2 regions of the Muricauda brasiliensis genome follow, and region 2 is predicted to be linked to the other one. Evidence: riboswitches for the same ligand, from Rfam matches in the RefSeq annotation. Region 2 holds a riboswitch; the other holds the start of a gene.

Region 1 (8,619 bases), 180 kb from region 2:
TAGAACTACAAGTTGTGTACTATATTCCATTGTTTTGAGTAACCAACGTTCAAAAAATCATGGGGTACCCAAATTGGAATACGGGCAATATTTGCCTAAATCCCTACGCCAGCATTATCTGGATCAGGTGCGAAGTACTCGACTTCCGGGTATGATCTCAGCCCATTTAGGGCACCCCATGTTCGGCGAAGGTAAAAATTATACTTTAAAGTAATGGATGTTCCAAGGCAGATTCACATAAACTTCCAAGGATGTTAATTACCCATGCGTTTAAAAAAGTACCAAGAAACAAAATGTTTCTTGGTACTCTTCATGTGTTAAATATTGATATTCAGATAGACCGAAAATCTGCTTTTCACCTCAACCTTGCCATTGTTTAGATCTTGGGCAACGGGCAACATAGAGGACAGGCCGAGTGCATATTGCCTGTAATTTACCTCAACCCCCAACCTACTGAACAGTGCATTACCACCCGTATCATGTACTTCGAACCCAAATTCCTTATTTTTCTCAAAATGTTCCCCGCCGATTCCAGCTTGGGGCGTTAACGCGAAATTGGTTCCCAAATAATATGTTTTATAGGCATTTAAGGCATAGTTGAACTGGTTTCCGAAACGATATTCTTTATCATTTTTGGTTTTGATGGTGTAGTTGACCATGGCAGAAAGACCCCAATTTCGATGGGTAACGCCGTAATTGGCTCCCAAAACATAGTCCCAACTACCAGTGCCCAGCTGAAAACTTGGGTTGACACTTCCTTCAAGGTTTTCCTCCTCAAACCTACCTGTGGGCATTTTTACACCGCCCCCCAATTGTAAAGTGTGCTGTGGCTTAATGGAAATGATACTGTCCGGTGTTTGTTTTAGGATTTGATAAAACCCGAGAACCGTGGCATCACCCAGCCCATTGATATGCTGCTTCGTATCATCGGCAAACTCTCTGGAATGAAATTGATACGGCATCACCGCATTGATGATCAACCTACGTCCAACCGGAATTTGGGTCCATAATTGGACGGTATTGAAGTTCTCATCGATCCATGGAGAATTGGAGAAAATACCATCCCGTGACCTATAGCGCTGTCCAATGTACCGAAGTCCTATAAAGTTATTGTTCAGTCCGGTGCCAAACCCCATACTTCCGCCATTGCCGCTACAACCGCAAACATCACAGAAATCGTCAAATTCCATCAAAGAGGACGAAATGGTCCGGTAACAAGGTCTTGCGGGCATTTCACTTGCTTGCATTACATAAATGCCCATTATAATCAGTAAAGCTATTGTTATATATATTTTCATAAAATTAGTATTCGGCGAAACGTTCGTCATTAATAAATTCGTCGTCGGTAAGTGTCCCCAGAAATGCAATCAAGGCCAATTTTTCTGTATCATTAAGGGAGATTCCTAGACCCTCTTCGGTTTTGAGCAAGGGGTCTAGAGTGGGTGAATCCTGTACACCGCTTTGATAAAAATTGAGTACGGATTCCAAACTGCCGAACCTGCCATCGTGCATATAGGGTGCGGTGAGCGACACATTTCTTAGACTGGGCACCTTGAATTTATAGTTATCGTTGGCACTCCCGCTCACTTCGGCACGTCCAATATCATTTATACTTGGATTTGGTGGAAGTCCATTATTCCTAAAACTTCCATCGGAAAAAAGGTCCGTAGTATGGCAGCTTGCACATTTTTCCTGAAAAACATGCATCCCTTGGAGTTCTTGCTTGGTTAAGGCCACACCGTCTTCTTTTCGCACATATTTGTCATATTTTGAATTATAGGAAACCATCATCACCATAAATTGGGCAATCGCCTTCAAAAAATTTTCGTGGTTGACTCCCCCTTCTTCAAAGGCAGCCTCGAATTCTTTTTGGTACTGACTATCGGCCTTTAATTTTTCCAACACACTCGTCATGGTCTCACCCATTTCAACTTCGTTTGTTATAGGAATTATGGGGAATAGGTCCAAATGACTGGTTGCCCCGTCCCAAGCAAATTCTCGAAAAAAGGCCATATTGGCCAAAGAAGGGGTGTTACGGGTTCCTTGCTTATCGTCTATTCCATGGCTAAATTGATGACCGTGGTGTGTAAAGGAGAATCGTTGCTCATGACAAAAACCACATGAAATGAACCCATTGGCAGATAGTTTTCCATCGTAGAACAACTTTTTACCCAGTTCAAAACCATATTTGGTCGGTGGATTTTCTTCCACATTGTACACCATCGGTGGAAAATTGGTGGGCATGGTAACGGACAAACGTTCATTATCCTCTATTTTGATATATTCTCCATCATTATCATCACAGGCTCCCAACAATATCAGTAGGGTCGCCAAAAAAAGATACCTTGTTTTCATGTTTTTGATTTAAGGGCTGTCCGTAAAAGGACAGCCCAAAGTATCTTTTAATGTGAGCTTCCATCTCCATTGTGAACATGGTCCACACTGAACATATTCGCGGTATTTTCAGCAATCTTTGGTGATTTTTCCTCGCTCACCATGATCACAGCCTGTTCTGCCAGTGATATTTTGTTGTCCCCGTCCAAAATATCACCTGCATTGACCACTAGATGAATAATTGGGGTCATTTCATCGCTTACCAAAGCTTCGGTGCCCAAACTCAAGGTTGTCTCCTTATAGTTATCCAAGCTGGAGCCGTGGCTTCCCATATGAATTTGAAAATACGTGTTTTCTGGTACTGTTGAGGAGGTGAACGTACCTTCAAAATTTAGGAACTTATATCCTGCTTGCCAAGACCACATCATGTCAGTACTTTCGGCTTCGGTCAACAAATCACCTTGGCCTTCTGCCCCCAAAAGGTATTTTTCTTGATCCACTCCTATACCAAAGGTCATAGAGGTATACCTCCCGGCGGGAACATCCATCAAAACCACTTCGGTGTTACCAGTTTCTTCGCTTGTTATGAAATAGCCATCCTCTTTAGGGTAAGTAAACACATTACCCTGGGTATCGGTGAGCCTAAAATTGCTCACTATGTAATTAAGGCGGTTTATGGTCAAGCTCTCAGCTTGGGAGTTGGTGTACGAAGAACCCAAAATAAGGTCGTCTCCTGCAACACTATTGTCAAATTCAATTTTGACCATTCCCGATCCCGTTAGTTCGTCTCCGGGCGAATCGTCATCACTACAAGAGATTACAAAAACAGATAAGATCAGTAAGGTGGATAATTTATATAATGATTTCATTTTAAATTCAAATATTAAGGTTTTGGGAAATCCATTATGGTAGTTGGATTTCCTGCTAAAAATTAAATGCAAGGAACTGATGATGTGCAACATATGCATCACCAATTACCATTGCGCACAAGACCATGGTTCCCAATCGGGAAATAGCCTTAGAACCAATAAAATTTGAATTAACAGTTGGGAGGGTGAAAAACAGATTGAGCGAACTGCCGAGGGTCTCTTGGGCTGAATTCAGGCAACTCGTTCCTTTTTAAAATATGTTTAGCAAAATCACAGAAAAGAATATCCACAAAGCCAATGGGGTATTCTTCTAGATTGATAGATGGCAAGTTTTGCTTTTTCTCTTCCTGTTCCTCTTGTAACATTTTGGCCAAATAACACTTTCCGTTACAATTCAACATGGGCTTGTCCTTGTTCACACAAAGGTATTCCGCAATGTAATCTTGGTTCACCACATATTCGAACACGGGCATAACAGGCCGTAACATGGCCATTATATATAAAAGTGTGAATACTATGGGAAGACTGCGGTTCGTCAACGAAAACGATTATTTGGTATTGCAAAGATAAAACAGGATAGTTGCAATCTTAAGAAGATCATGCAAATTAATTTTCTTTTTTAAGCGGCCAACAATTCCTTTTCCAATGCAATAAAATGGGTCGGGGCTCCCTTGGAACCATAGATTGGAAAGATGTCAATTTGGCAACGATAGGCTTCCCCATTCTTTCTATAATTTATTATGGCCCCTTTATAGCGATGATGGGACAAAAGCTGCTCTTTAATCTGCCTTTTGATCATTTTTGATGTTTCGGCTCCTTGCAGAAAACTAGGTTTTTTTCCCAATGCATATTTTTTATGGTAGCCGGTCATTTCTGTAAAACCATCATTTACCCATACGATAGCCTGATTCAGGTCGGTAATCACCAAGGCATCATAATCCTCTGTCTTTATAATTTGTTGAATGTTGTGGTCAATATCGTTTCTCAAGAGTGATTTGATTTGCTTCAAATCAACTTCTTTTTTGAGTTGCAGCATCAACTTGTGATAGCTTTCCAAATAAAAATCGAAACTGAGCAGGGGTGAAATACGGATGTTACTGTCGTCTATCATGATTCATAGATTAAGGGGCCAATACGCATATCGGCCCCGATTAGTTTTAATTTTAATTTGATGGTTGGCCGACAGTTTCCCTCATCTGCTGCGCTGCAGAGACCATTATTTTAAGGGCACTGATGGTTTCCTCCCAACCTCTGGTTTTTAGCCCGCAATCGGGATTCACCCACAATTTGGATGCTGGAAGTACATGTTCTGCTTTTTGTAATAATTTGATGATCTCCTCCTTGGACGGAACCCTTGGGGAATGGATGTCGTACACTCCCGGACCAATATTGTTGGGATAATCAAACTCCGAAAAAGCATCCAATAGTTCCATTTGGGAACGGGAGCATTCTATGGTTATCACATCGGCATCCATATCCGCAATGCTCTGAATAATGTCGTTGAACTCGGAATAACACATGTGGGTATGAATCTGTGTGGAATCTTTCACACCGCTCGTGGACAATTTAAAGGCTCCTATCGCCCAGTTCAAATACTTTTCCCAGTCCTTTTTACGCAAGGGCAGACCTTCGCGAATTGCTGGTTCGTCTACTTGGATTATGCTGATGCCCTCCTTTTCCAAATCAAGTACTTCGTCCAAAATGGCCAATGCAATTTGTTCGCAGGTCACGGAGCGTGCCTGATCATCACGGACAAAGGACCATTGCAAAATGGTTACCGGCCCAGTGAGCATTCCCTTTACCGGCTTATCGGTCAATGATTGTGCAAACGATGTCCAGAAAACCGTCATGGGAACAGGCCTTGAAACATCTCCGTAAATAATAGGCGGCTTTACACAGCGTGAACCGTAACTCTGCACCCAACCGTTTTGGGTAAACGTAAAGCCTTCCAACTGCTCTCCAAAGTACTCTACCATATCGTTGCGTTCAAATTCTCCATGAACGGGAACATCTAAACCGATTTCTTCCTGTAAACGAATGGTCTCGGTTGTTTTTTCCATCAAAAAATTCACATAAGCTTGCTCTTGAAGCGCTCCTTTTTTAAACAAGGACCTATTCCTTCTCACTTCTTGGGTCTGCGGAAAGGAACCGATGGTTGTGGTAGGAAAAAGTGGTAATTGTAGATGCTCTTCCTGAAGAATCTTTCGTTGATCGAATGAGGACTCTCTATTGTAATCCTTGGCTTCCAACTGTTCCAGCCTTTGTTTTACCTTGGTTTTATGTATTAGTTTGGAATTCCGTCTCTTTTCCATGGAAGCGACATTGTCCAAAAATAGCTGTTGGGACTTGTAGTCAGGATTGTTCGCCAGTATTTTCAAACTTTGGAGCTCATCCAATTTCTGTTTGGCAAACGCCATCCAGTCCTTTACTTCAGTTGATAGAACCTCTTCATTTTGCTCCAGATTTAAATCATTGGGAACATGAAGTAACGAACAGGACGGTGAAATAATGATACGTTCTTCCCCTAATTCTTCTTTAGCTTTCTCAATAAGCCGCAAGGAGGATTCAAAATCATTTTTCCAAACATTACGTCCATCAATAACACCTAATGACAAGGTTGTATGTTCTTTGAGCTTTCCCGGTTCCAAAACTTTATCCAAATCATCCGCTCCGCGTTTTAAATCCAAATGCAGGGCGCAAACAGGTAGATTTAGGACTGTATCGAGGTTATCCCCATAATCGCCAAAATAACTGGCCAAAAGGATTTTTAGGTTTGGAAATGCTTCTGTAAGTCCATTATAGACTTTACCGATTGCTTCTTTTTCTTTTTCTGAAAGATCTGTAGAGAGTATGGGTTCATCAAATTGAATCCACGTTGCTCCGGCATCTGCCAGCATTTTCAAAATGGAATGATAGACCGGGATTAGTTTTGGTAAAAGATCAAGTCGATGAAAGCCTTTCTCCTTTTCCTTGCCCAACAATAAATAAGTCACTGGCCCCAAAAGCACAGGTTTTGTCTGAATGCCCAGGTTTTTGGCTTCCTGAAACTCTTCCACGACTTTTTGGGAAACCAATTCAAATTCTTGGTCTCTTGTAAATTCTGGAACAATGTAATGGTAGTTGGTATCGAACCATTTGGTCATTTCCATGGCGATGACATCCACTCCATTTTTTTGTAAGCCTCTGGCCATTGCAAAATAGAGGTCCAAAATGTTCTTGCTTGACTTTTTGGCGTTTTTGTAACGCTCTGGAATGGCCCCGACCATTAACGTGGTATCCAAAACTTGATCGTAGAAGGAAAAATCGTTGGATGGAATAAGGTCGATTCCCCTCTCTAGTTGCAGCTTCCAGTTTTCCGCACGTATACTTTTACCGACTTCTACAAGGTCTTCCATAGAGATTTTGTTCGACCAATACTTTTCGCAAGCTCTTTTCAGCTCACGATGGGCCCCAATTCTAGGGTAGCCCAAATTGCTTGTTTTCATTGCTAAAGCTTTTATAAAATTGAATAATTAGATAAAAGCTCCTTAGCTCAACTTCGCAATGCCTTGAACAAGAAGAACGCAGATGGAATTGGCCCAAGGTTCTGGGTAAATTTCAAACGTTCGACCTGCCCTTTACGCGAAGGCACCGTCAAAATCCTACAAAGTAGGAACAATATAGGCAGGTATCCTGGCTTGTCCGATCTTTGCCGCCTTCTCATCCACTAAATATGGTGGACAATGGCATAATTGGCAAAAACATGCTATCCCAAAAGTGGAATCGGACTTACAGTTGCGCGTCAGCTCGTGATTTACACACGATTCCCTTTTAATCCCGACAATGACCTGTCGAGAACCCCTATCGTTTTGATAAAGAAATTAAGTAAAGAACTTATTTAGGTGTAAATGTATGCAATATTATTTTCCTTTTGTCCCTGGGCACATCTTCTTTATATGGTCGACCTATTGTAATCATTGAATAATCATAATATTTGGATTTCTGTCCCATGCCTTTCCATAATCAAAATAACCATTTCGGCATCTACGTTGGAACCAACACTCGCTACACGGAGAATATTATCACAATCCTCTAAATCAAAATTAATCTCATAGCAAGGGAATTCCTCTTGGAGTTTATCCAAAAGGAATTCAGCTTGTTCAATGGATGATACAGAGGTGGAAAACACCTCCACTGTTTTTGAAGATTGCTCGATAAAACTACTGTGCATAGCGGTTTCTATAAATTTTTGAAAGATTACTAAAATTCAGGGTTGTAGTTGATCATCCAATGAACACCAAACTGATCTACAAAACTTCCGAAATAATCTCCCCAAAATTGATTGGCCATGGGCATTTCTATGTCACCATTTTGGGAAAGTCCATTGAACAAACGGTCTGCTTCTTCTTTACTGTTGGGATGCAACGATAGGTAAACGTTGTTACCATTGTTCAGGGAATGGCCCATGGAAGGTAAAATATCCGACGCCATTAAAGTGATATCCTTGGAAATGGGTAGCGAGATATGCATGATACGGTCCTTTTCCTCCTCTGGCATTTTATCGCTGTCCGGGGCATCGCTCATTTTCATGACTGCTGTAAAATCTCCACCAAATACTGACTTGTAAAAATTAAAGGCTTCTTCGGCATTTCCGTTAAAATTTAAATAAGGGCTTAGTTTCATTGTGTAAGGTTTTTAAATTAATGTGATATATGTATTTATAATGACTTTTCTGCGAGTTCCTTTACTTTCTCCAGCGCTTTTGGCCAAGTTTCCTCGAAAAAGTTCTTGTACTCTTCGATTGTCTCCATTTCTATCCGTAATAGAGTTCCTTCATCGACCGACTCTAGCGTATAATCTTCTGTTGCTCCTGCCCATTGATTGGCCTCCTTACTTTCAAAGTTTTCAATACCTCCCTCAACAACTCCCAAATGTTCTATGGTCATTCGTTCATTGGGTATGTTCCGTTTGATTCGACTTACCATGCCTCTCCCTTCGGGGCCGAGAAAAAGAACCTTGCTTCCTTCCTGCCAATCGGTTTCGGCGAAAGATCCTTCTGCAAAAACAGTTGTCCATTTTCGATAGGTGCTATCGTTCCAAAGTATTTGCCATACTTTTTTGGGTGTAGCCTTAATTGTTATTTTAAATTTCTGAAGTATCATTATTTAATTGAATTTTAATGGGTTAACCATTCAAATTACAAAACAAATTGAACAAATGCCCATCCAAATCGGCAAAAACTCCAACGTAATAACCATTTTCGTCATAAAACTTTTTGCTGTCCTTTCTAGGATCATATCTAATGCTCCCTCCTAACTTTTTTACGGTATCCAACCAATCGTGAATCTCTTCCTTCCCCTCTGCGGAAAGGGTAAACATAATTTCGTTGCCCTGGCTCAGATCGGCCATTTCTCCCTCGAGACTTGTCTTCAATTTT
Region 2 (8,619 bases):
TTGCAGCCATCGAAAGGGTGATGTCTCCCAAAAATGATAAGGAAGTGTACCCTGCAAAAATAGAGGTGCCCATCAAAAGAATAGCGGCACCTAAACTTGCCCCCGAACTGATTCCCAATACAAACGGACCTGCCAAGGGATTCCGGAACAGGGTTTGCATTAAAAGTCCGCTCAGCGAAAGTCCGGCTCCGACCAAAATGGAGGTAAACGCTTTTGGTACCCGATAATCCCATATGATGTATTCCCAAGAAGCAATTTCCGGAGTTTCTCCCAACAAGGTGGACATTGTATCTGGAAAAGGTATGGTGACCGACCCCGAACTTATGTTCAAAAGCAACGAACATAGCAAGGCCAGCAACATCAGTATAAAAGAGAACCGATATGTTCTGGAACCTTGCATTTACGGTAACGGTTTAATGAATTGCAGTTCGTGTTTGGGCAATACTTCCGGATGTAATATTTTGATAAGGTCTCTTAACACCAAATCGGGGCGGTGAGGAGCCAACTCGTAAAAAATGAGTCCTCCAGTTTCGCCTTTGTCAATGGCATTGGAGTAGACGCTTTTGTTTTTATAGGCATCGAACTCTTGGTGATGTGGATTGGCCTCGGCCAATTCGGTGTAAGTGGTCACTGCAGATGGATTGAACCAAAATTCAGCACCTTGCGCCTTCTCCAAAACCGATTCCAAACTGAGCCCTATGCTGCCCGTTTCAGTATTGTTGGCCCAGAGATAATCGGAATTGGCATCGTCTAAAAACTTGGCCATCCAACTTTTGCCACCAGCTACGTACCAAACATCTTTGTATAATCCGCCAGTTAAAACAGTTGGTTTGCTTTGTGCCTTTTGGGCGATTTCTTTGGCCTTTTGATATGATGATGCAACGGATGCAAAAATACTATCGCCCAAGGCTTCTTTTTCAAAGAAAGGCGCGAAGAACTTTATCCATTCCGCTTTTCCCAGGGGGGTGTGTTCCACCCAGTCACCGTTGTAGACTACTGGTGTTCCCGATTTCTTGATGATTTCGTAGGCATTATTCTCATTATTGATGCTAAACCCTACGATGAGTTCCGGCTTCAAGGCGAGCACTATTTCGGTATTGAGCATATCGTTCATGCCCAAATTTTGGATTTGCCCACTTTCTACCAGTTCTCGAGCCTCCGGGGAAGAAATGTAATCCGTATTGGGAAAACCGACCACAGTGTTCAGTTCGCCGAGCTGTAGCAACGGTTGAATATGTGTAGTGGAGGTGAGCACCACTTTTTCTATCGGTGTTCCGATAATGGCATCATAGGCATCCCTTGGAAAGGACATTGTCGCCAATTTTTCCTTTGGTACCAGTGCATATTTGAAACTGTCCGAACCTGGCCAAGCATTGGAGACTTCAATAATGGTGATATCACCTTCATGTTGTACGGTAAAACCGGTTGCATGTGCAATACTTGAGGCTTGTTCTTGGTTTTGAACCGGTTGCTTTTTTTCTACTTGTTTGCACCCCATTAAAACAACCAGAAGAAGGCTCAGGAATAAAATTGACCGTTGTTTTTTTGCCATGAGTCAAAAGTAAGATTATTTAATTTTTGCGGAAAAAGATTAAACAGATTGATTAGTTTTGACCCCGAATTTTGGTTCGCACGGAGTTTTCGTGGGATTAAAAGGGAATCCGGTGCAATACCGGAGCTGTTCCCGCAACTGTAAATGTATGCCAAACTGGTTTTGGCACCTCGTAAAGAAAGAGGGTGTTGCTTTTCTACATGCCCACTGTTCAATTTGTTGAATGGGAAGGGCGAGCAACAATACAAAAGCCAGGAGACCTGCCATATTCAAACAATCAATGTTAAACTTTCGGGATAAAAGTTTACGTATGGGCATCATACTATTCTCCCGTTTATTCAATTAAACGAAATGAAAAAAAATCATTTATGGTTAATTACCGCTGTCTTGGCGGGGCAAGGAATTTTTGCGCAAAATGTACAGCAAGATTCACTTAGAATGCAGCAACTTGATGAGGTTGTGGTAAGCGATTCAAAATTTGAGTTGAAACGTGAAAACTCCGGTAAAACGGTCATCAAAATTACTGCAGAGGAAATGCAGCGCAACCAGGGCAGGACCGTTGCGGAAATCATCAATACCAAAAGCGGAATCGAGATTGCTGGGAGCCGTGGTAGGGACGGTGATGTTCTAGGGGTGTATGCCCGAGGTGGTCGTGGTCGTCAGGTTTTGATTATTATCGATGGTGTTCGTGTACAGGATCCATCTACATTTTCCGCAGAATATGACCTTCGATTGTTGTCACCAAACACTATCGAATCCATTGAAATTATTAAAGGAGCGGCAAGTACGCTTTATGGTACGAATGCGGTAACGGCTGTGATCAACATCACAACAAAAAAGAGCTCCGAAAAGAAGATTGCAGGTAATTTTGAAACGAGTGTAGGGACCAATCAAACTGCCGATGACCAGAATTATAATATCGGAAGCATTCAAAATTCCGCGAATGTGAACGGAACTTTGGGCAAGTTCAATTATGGGGTCGATTTTTCTAACCGATATAAAAGTGGGCTATCCGCGGCGGTGACCCCAGAAAATGAAGAGGATGTTTTTTCGCACTTCAGCACCAATGTGAAGCTGGGCTATCAGTTTGCCGAAAATTTTGGGGTGCAGGTGTACGGAAACCAGACCAAGTTTAGGAACGAGTATGATGCTACTATGGCAGAAGCTGATAATTTGGGCGAAAATGAGCAACAGCGAGTAGGGTTGTCATCGGAATTTGGCTATGGTAAAGGTTCCATTCACTTGAATACAGCCTATACGGATTATGAGTCTGTGGCCAATGACACCTTTGGTGAAAGTATCACCGAGGGAAGCAACTGGGTGTTGGATGTGTACAACAAATATGTTTTTGGAGAGCAGTTCCACACCATTTTAGGGTTGAACTATATTAAGGACGAGGCCATCTTTGCTGATGAAGTGGATTTTACTATTGTTGACCCTTATGCCAATGTGGTGTATGTTTTAGATTTTGGATTGAATTTGAACGCGGGTGCAAGACTGAACACTCACTCGGAATATGGAAATCATTTTGTGTACAACGTGAATCCATCTTATGTGTTTGATACGGAAAATGGGTATGTGAAGCTGATGGGTTCGTATGCTACATCGTACATCACACCTAATTTAACGCAGTTGTTTGGTGCTTTTGGTGGTAATCCAGAATTGGAGCCTGAAGAAAACTCGACCATTGAAGGGGGTATTGAATTTAAACTTGATAGTACTTTCCGAATCAGCACAGTTTATTTTGATAGAAATGAAACCAATGCCATTGGATACGATGCCAATTTTATGAGCATTAATGTGGCCGATGAAATTGATGCCAATGGGGTAGAGGTAGAAGCTACTTGGTTGCCCTTGAATAATTTTAGTGTCAACGCCAACTATACTTTTACAGAAAGAAAAGGTGACAATGCTATTCGTATTCCAAAGCACAAGGCCAATGTATCTTTATGGTACCAGTTTTGTGCAAGTACGGATGCCTCTCTAACCTATGCGTATACGGGCGAGCGTTTTGACACAGACTTTGCAACGTACTCGGACATTGCCTTGGAACCGTTTTCATTATTGAACTTTTCCGTTAGGCACGAACTGATACAGAATAAACTTAATGTATTCTTGAATGCGGATAACTTGTTGAACGAAGATTACAGGGAGTTGCTCGGATTCACGACCCGAGGACGAAACTTTAGGGTGGGTCTCAACCTAAACCTTTAAAAAAAAAAGCGGCCAATTGGCCGCTTTTTTAATTACTTGTTAAATTTCAATGGCTTGTCCAAATACATATTGTCTTTCACGGGAGTGTGCAACCTAGAAGAGGTAAAAGACTCAGCAGGCATTCTCACAGTAAAATCTATTTTCGCAGAACCACCAGAAATTTCTTGAAGGGCACGGGCTAAAAGCGGCTCGTTTACATTACCCAAAACACCAAGGTTGGTCAAATCTTCACCAAGGGTAATATCTGGAACTAGACCGCTCGTGTAATCATAGAATCCATCTGCATTCTCGTTCCGCCCAACAAGGGGTTGTATTCCCCAACTATTGTTTGGATTTATGTCACCTTCTCTACTGGAAGAATAAAGAAAAGGGAGGTCTTGGTCTGGATCATCGACCAATGTAATGGAAAATTCATTTTTTCCGCGAGTGGTTGTACCAATGTGGATAACATCTATATAAGGTTCAAGGCCGTTCATGACCAATTCGCTTGCCGAAGCAGAACCATTTGTTGCAATAACAAATACTCTATTCAGGTTTAATGAGTTTATAGGGCTGTTAGCAGGAGGGGGAGTGTTGCTTTCAAAATAGTCGGTGAGGGAAGCATCGCTAAATGCTGCTTGGACTTTTGAGTTCCAACGTTGCCTAATATAAACTTCTTGTGTTTTGGTACCATAGATCATACTGGCCAAAAGGCGAGAAGTGTTTACATTGCCACCAGGATTGTAACGCATGTCCAACACCAACTCTGTAGCACCATCCGTCTTAAATTTTGCAAAAGCATCATTCAAATCTTCATTAAAACTGCTTAAAAAGCGATTGTACATCAAATAAGCAACCTTAGTGCCGTTCACATCCAGAGTTTCCGCAATCAAGATAGGGTCTTCTATTTGGTTCTCTATTTTGGTAAGTTGAACTTCTTTATCATTGTTGGAAATAGTTTCGTTTTCAACTGTGGCCATGCCCAAGGTATATGTGCTGTTGTTGCCAAATAAGAGTTCGGTGTAGTTGCTATCTGTCAATTGAATGCCATCTACCCTAGTAAAAAAATCACCTCTTTGTATATCTTTGGTTGATGCATTTGAACCGGGCCAAACGTAAAGTACGTAACCAAAGACATCGTTGGTATTTCCAATATAAGACAATCTAAATTCCAGGCCATTACTTTGAGAAATACCAGAGAGGCTGTTTACAAGTTCTTTATAATCTTCGTTAGCAAAACTGAATCGGTCTATGGCAGCTTCTTCCCCAACTATTCTCTCATGATCATTACATATACTGTAGTAAAAATTCTCTGGGTCGGGATAAGATTCTAAAAATGCGGTGTATTCGGCATTGGTGGAGAACCTATCATCAGCAAGATCGGGAACATCGCCCTGCCAAAAATACCATAGGTTCATGGCCTGCCACATAAAGTTCTGAGCAGCAACATCTGCAGTTGGGTCCGGGTCGGGGGTTGGACCAGGTTTAATGCCGTTGTCATCATTGCTACAGGATGCCAGCAACAAGGACAATCCTAAAAACAGGAAATAATACTTTTTCATAGCTTAATTTTTATTGAATTTACTCAAATTTTGTTCCAAATTTATCAGAGGTGTAGGTTGGATTGAGTAAAATTACATGGTAAACCATGCAAATTTCCTTTGCAAAATAGGTTTATATAGGCAGATAGCAAATTTTTTGTAACAATTTTCGATATGTATCGTCTGGATAGTGTAGGTCGGTAGTAACGACACAAAAACAACTAAGACAACCAAATGAAACAAACAGAATTTTTAAATGTGGTTTTGCCCTTTCAGGACAAACTGTACAGGCTCGCAAAGCGACTGTTGGTTTCCAGGGAAGAAGCTGAAGACGCCACCCAAGAAATTTTGTTGAAGCTTTGGTCAAAGAACGAGTCCATGTCAAAGTACAAAAATGTAGAGGCCTTTGCCATGACGATGACCAAAAACTTTTGTTTGGACCGTTTAAAGTCCAAGCAAGCAGGAAACCTAAAATTGGTCCATAGCAATTATAGCGATGAAACCACCTCTTTACAAAAGCAATTGGAAGCAGAGGACAGCATAAGTTGGATGGAACGAATTATGAAGAAACTGCCAGAACAACAAAAAATGATATTGCAGCTACGGGATGTAGAGCAATATGAGTTCGAAGAGATATGCGAACTCTTGGATATGAAACCCACAGCGGTGCGCGTGGCACTGTCGAGGGCGAGAAAAACAGTAAGGGACGAATTAATAAAAAAACACAGCTATGGAATTGGGTAACATAGAAAAAATATTGGAAAAGTATTTCGAGGCCACTGCGACAGTGGAGGAAGAAAGAACACTTAGGGAGTATTTTGCACAAGACGAGGTCGCACCTCACTTGGAACAGTACAGGCCTATGTTCAGTTACTTTTCCATGGCGAAGGAAGAAAAGTACACCAAGCAGGTTCCATTAAAACCTAGAGTAAACTATTACAAGTGGCTATCCGTTGCGGCGGCAGTAGTTTTGACCTTCGGTATTTATTTTGGTAATCAGTACCAAGAAACAAAACGTTTGGAGGAACAAAAAGCAGCATACGCTTACCAAGAAACCAAAAAGGCTTTTGAACTCTTAGCGGAAAATTTTAACAAGGGCACAGAAAAGGTGGCCTATCTAAAAGAGTTCGAAGAAGCAAAAGAGAAAATTTACAACAACAATTAAAAAAACGAAACAAGATGAAGAAGTATATTTTAATCGCAGTAATGGCAGCTTTGCCTTTGACAGGGTTTTCACAATCCCTTTTTGACAAGTTTGAAGATTTGGATGAGGTCACATCCGTAGTGGTAAACAAAAGCATGTTTAATCTGCTTGCAAAAATCGATGTGGAGGTGGATGACCCCGAAGCACAGGACTTTATGGATATTGCAAGTAGCTTAAAAAGTTTGAAGGTGTTTACTACAGAGGACAAAAAAATCGGTAGTGATATGAAATCTTCCGTGGATAGCTATCTAAGGTCTTCTAAAATGGAAGAGTTGATGCGAGTGAAGGACAAAGATGCCAATGTGAAATTCTACATTAAAGAAGGACGTGATGCCGACCACGTGAGCGAACTGTTGATGTTCGTAACAGGCTTGGGCGATGTAGAGGCAAATGGTAGAAAGTTTGAAACGGTAATCCTATCACTTACAGGGGATATTGACCTGAACAAAATTGGCTCATTGACCAAAAAGATGAACTTGCCCGAAGAGCTTAACGAAGCTGGCAAGAAGAATTAAGCATACTACGGTTGACAATAGTAGGTAGGGAATTGTAACAAAACACAGAAACTCCCAACTTATTATTGTCAATCGATTTTTAGATTTCAGAATCAATCAAAAACATAGAAAAGATGAAACAGATCATTAAAACCATGTTGGTGGCCGGGGCGGTACTTTTCGCTTCATGTGCTTCTCAGCCAAGTTTACAGGAATATTATGTGGACAATTCGGAGAATCCTAACTTTCTTTCCATAGATGTTCCGGCAAGTATTTTAAAGCTGAACGAGGAGGAATTGAACCCAACGCAAAAGGAAGCCATCGAATCCCTCAGAAAATTCAATCTATTGGCTTTTAAAAAGAATTCCGAGAACCAGGTCGAATATGAATCGGAAAAGAAAAAAGTACGCGAGATACTCAAGGGAGATGACTTTGTGGAGTTGATGAAAATCAATTCAAAATATGGCAAGGGAGTCATTAAGTATCTAGGTGATGAAGATGCCATTGATGAGGTGATCATTTACGGAGATAGCGAGGATAAAGGCTTTGCTCTTGTCCGCGTACTGGGTAAAAACATGAACCCAGCGCATATTATCCAATTGATGCAGGCCATTCAAAAATCCGACTACAAAGGTGAAGGGCTGGGCGAAATTGGGGATTTTCTAAAAGGCTAGGATTTATCAAAATATAAAATTTTGAAGGGCGACGTTTGTCGCCCTTTTTGTTTTTCCAATGTTTTAAACGAATAAACGAGTGACCTTGTTTAGTATCTTAGTGTCTCATTATAAGAAAACTAACAAAACCAAAACCTCATGGAAAAAGCACAAGAATGGTTCGATTATGGAATTGAGCTGTCAAAAGAATTTGGCCCTAAGCTCGTAACCGCACTCATCATTTACTTGGTGGGTATGTGGGTGGTGAACAAAATCATCAAAGGAACCCGAAAGGTCATGTCCAAAAGCAAATATGATCAATCCCTCCAGAAATTTTTACTGAACCTGTTCTCCTGGGCGCTAAAAGTATTCTTGATAATCATAGTAATTTCCAGACTGGGAGTGGATGTCACCACTTTTGCCGCGGTAATAGCCGCTGCCGGTCTTGCCATCGGCCTTGCACTTCAAGGTTCCCTATCCAATTTTGCTGGCGGGGTGCTTGTCATGATTTTTAAACCGTATAAAATAGGAGACCTTATCGAGGCACAAGATGTATTGGGTAGGGTAAAGGGCATCGAAATATTTACCACGAAGCTCATAACTCCCCAAAACAAGCTCGCGATAATTCCAAATGGCGCCATTGCCAACGGAAACATCATCAATTATACAGCAGAGGGTAAAATGCGGGTCGACACAGTAATCGGAGTAGGATACGATGAGGACATTAAAAGGACAAAGGAAGTGCTGTTGAAAGTATTGACCTCAAATAAAAAAGTACTCACGGACCCTGCCCCATCGGTCAATGTGTTGGAATTGGCTGACAGCTCCGTGAATTTTGCCGTTCGTCCCTTCTGCAAGCCAGAGGATTACTGGGATGTGTATTTTAACACCTACGAAAATTGTAAAATAGCCCTTGACGAAGCAGGTATCGAAATTCCTTACCCGCATCGCGTACAGGTGCAAAAAGAAGGTTGATTATCCT

Evidence for each region. A riboswitch is a leader RNA that binds a small molecule or an ion and turns the genes downstream of it on or off. The one in region 2 is predicted to bind cobalamin.
Region 1: another riboswitch for cobalamin. It lies ahead of metE (5-methyltetrahydropteroyltriglutamate--homocysteine S-methyltransferase); the one in region 2 lies ahead of DCK90_RS02785 (TonB-dependent receptor plug domain-containing protein).

Annotation. Positions count from the first base shown of each region.
Region 1 covers NZ_QBTW01000003.1:55,374-63,992, reverse strand. Annotated here, with positions in the region: gene pnuC (nicotinamide riboside transporter PnuC) at 1-30, opposite strand, end outside; gene DCK90_RS02025 (transporter) at 318-1,298, opposite strand; gene DCK90_RS02020 (cytochrome-c peroxidase) at 1,303-2,355, opposite strand; gene DCK90_RS02015 (MbnP family protein) at 2,403-3,203, opposite strand; gene DCK90_RS02010 (hypothetical protein) at 3,374-3,697, opposite strand; gene DCK90_RS02005 (PAS domain-containing protein) at 3,823-4,314, opposite strand; gene metE (5-methyltetrahydropteroyltriglutamate--homocysteine S-methyltransferase) at 4,367-6,688, opposite strand; cobalamin riboswitch at 6,849-7,060, opposite strand; gene DCK90_RS01995 (hypothetical protein) at 7,168-7,413, opposite strand; gene DCK90_RS01990 (VOC family protein) at 7,443-7,865, opposite strand; gene DCK90_RS01985 (SRPBCC family protein) at 7,901-8,344, opposite strand; gene DCK90_RS01980 (VOC family protein) at 8,367-8,619, opposite strand, start outside.
Region 2 covers NZ_QBTW01000003.1:234,740-243,358, forward strand. Annotated here, with positions in the region: gene DCK90_RS02775 (FecCD family ABC transporter permease) at 1-400, opposite strand, end outside; gene DCK90_RS02780 (ABC transporter substrate-binding protein) at 401-1,552, opposite strand; cobalamin riboswitch at 1,608-1,834, shown strand; gene DCK90_RS02785 (TonB-dependent receptor plug domain-containing protein) at 1,904-3,766, shown strand; gene DCK90_RS02790 (S41 family peptidase) at 3,799-5,307, opposite strand; gene DCK90_RS02795 (RNA polymerase sigma factor) at 5,521-6,030, shown strand; gene DCK90_RS02800 (hypothetical protein) at 6,017-6,451, shown strand; gene DCK90_RS02805 (DUF4252 domain-containing protein) at 6,466-7,005, shown strand; gene DCK90_RS02810 (DUF4252 domain-containing protein) at 7,119-7,658, shown strand; gene DCK90_RS02815 (mechanosensitive ion channel family protein) at 7,797-8,612, shown strand.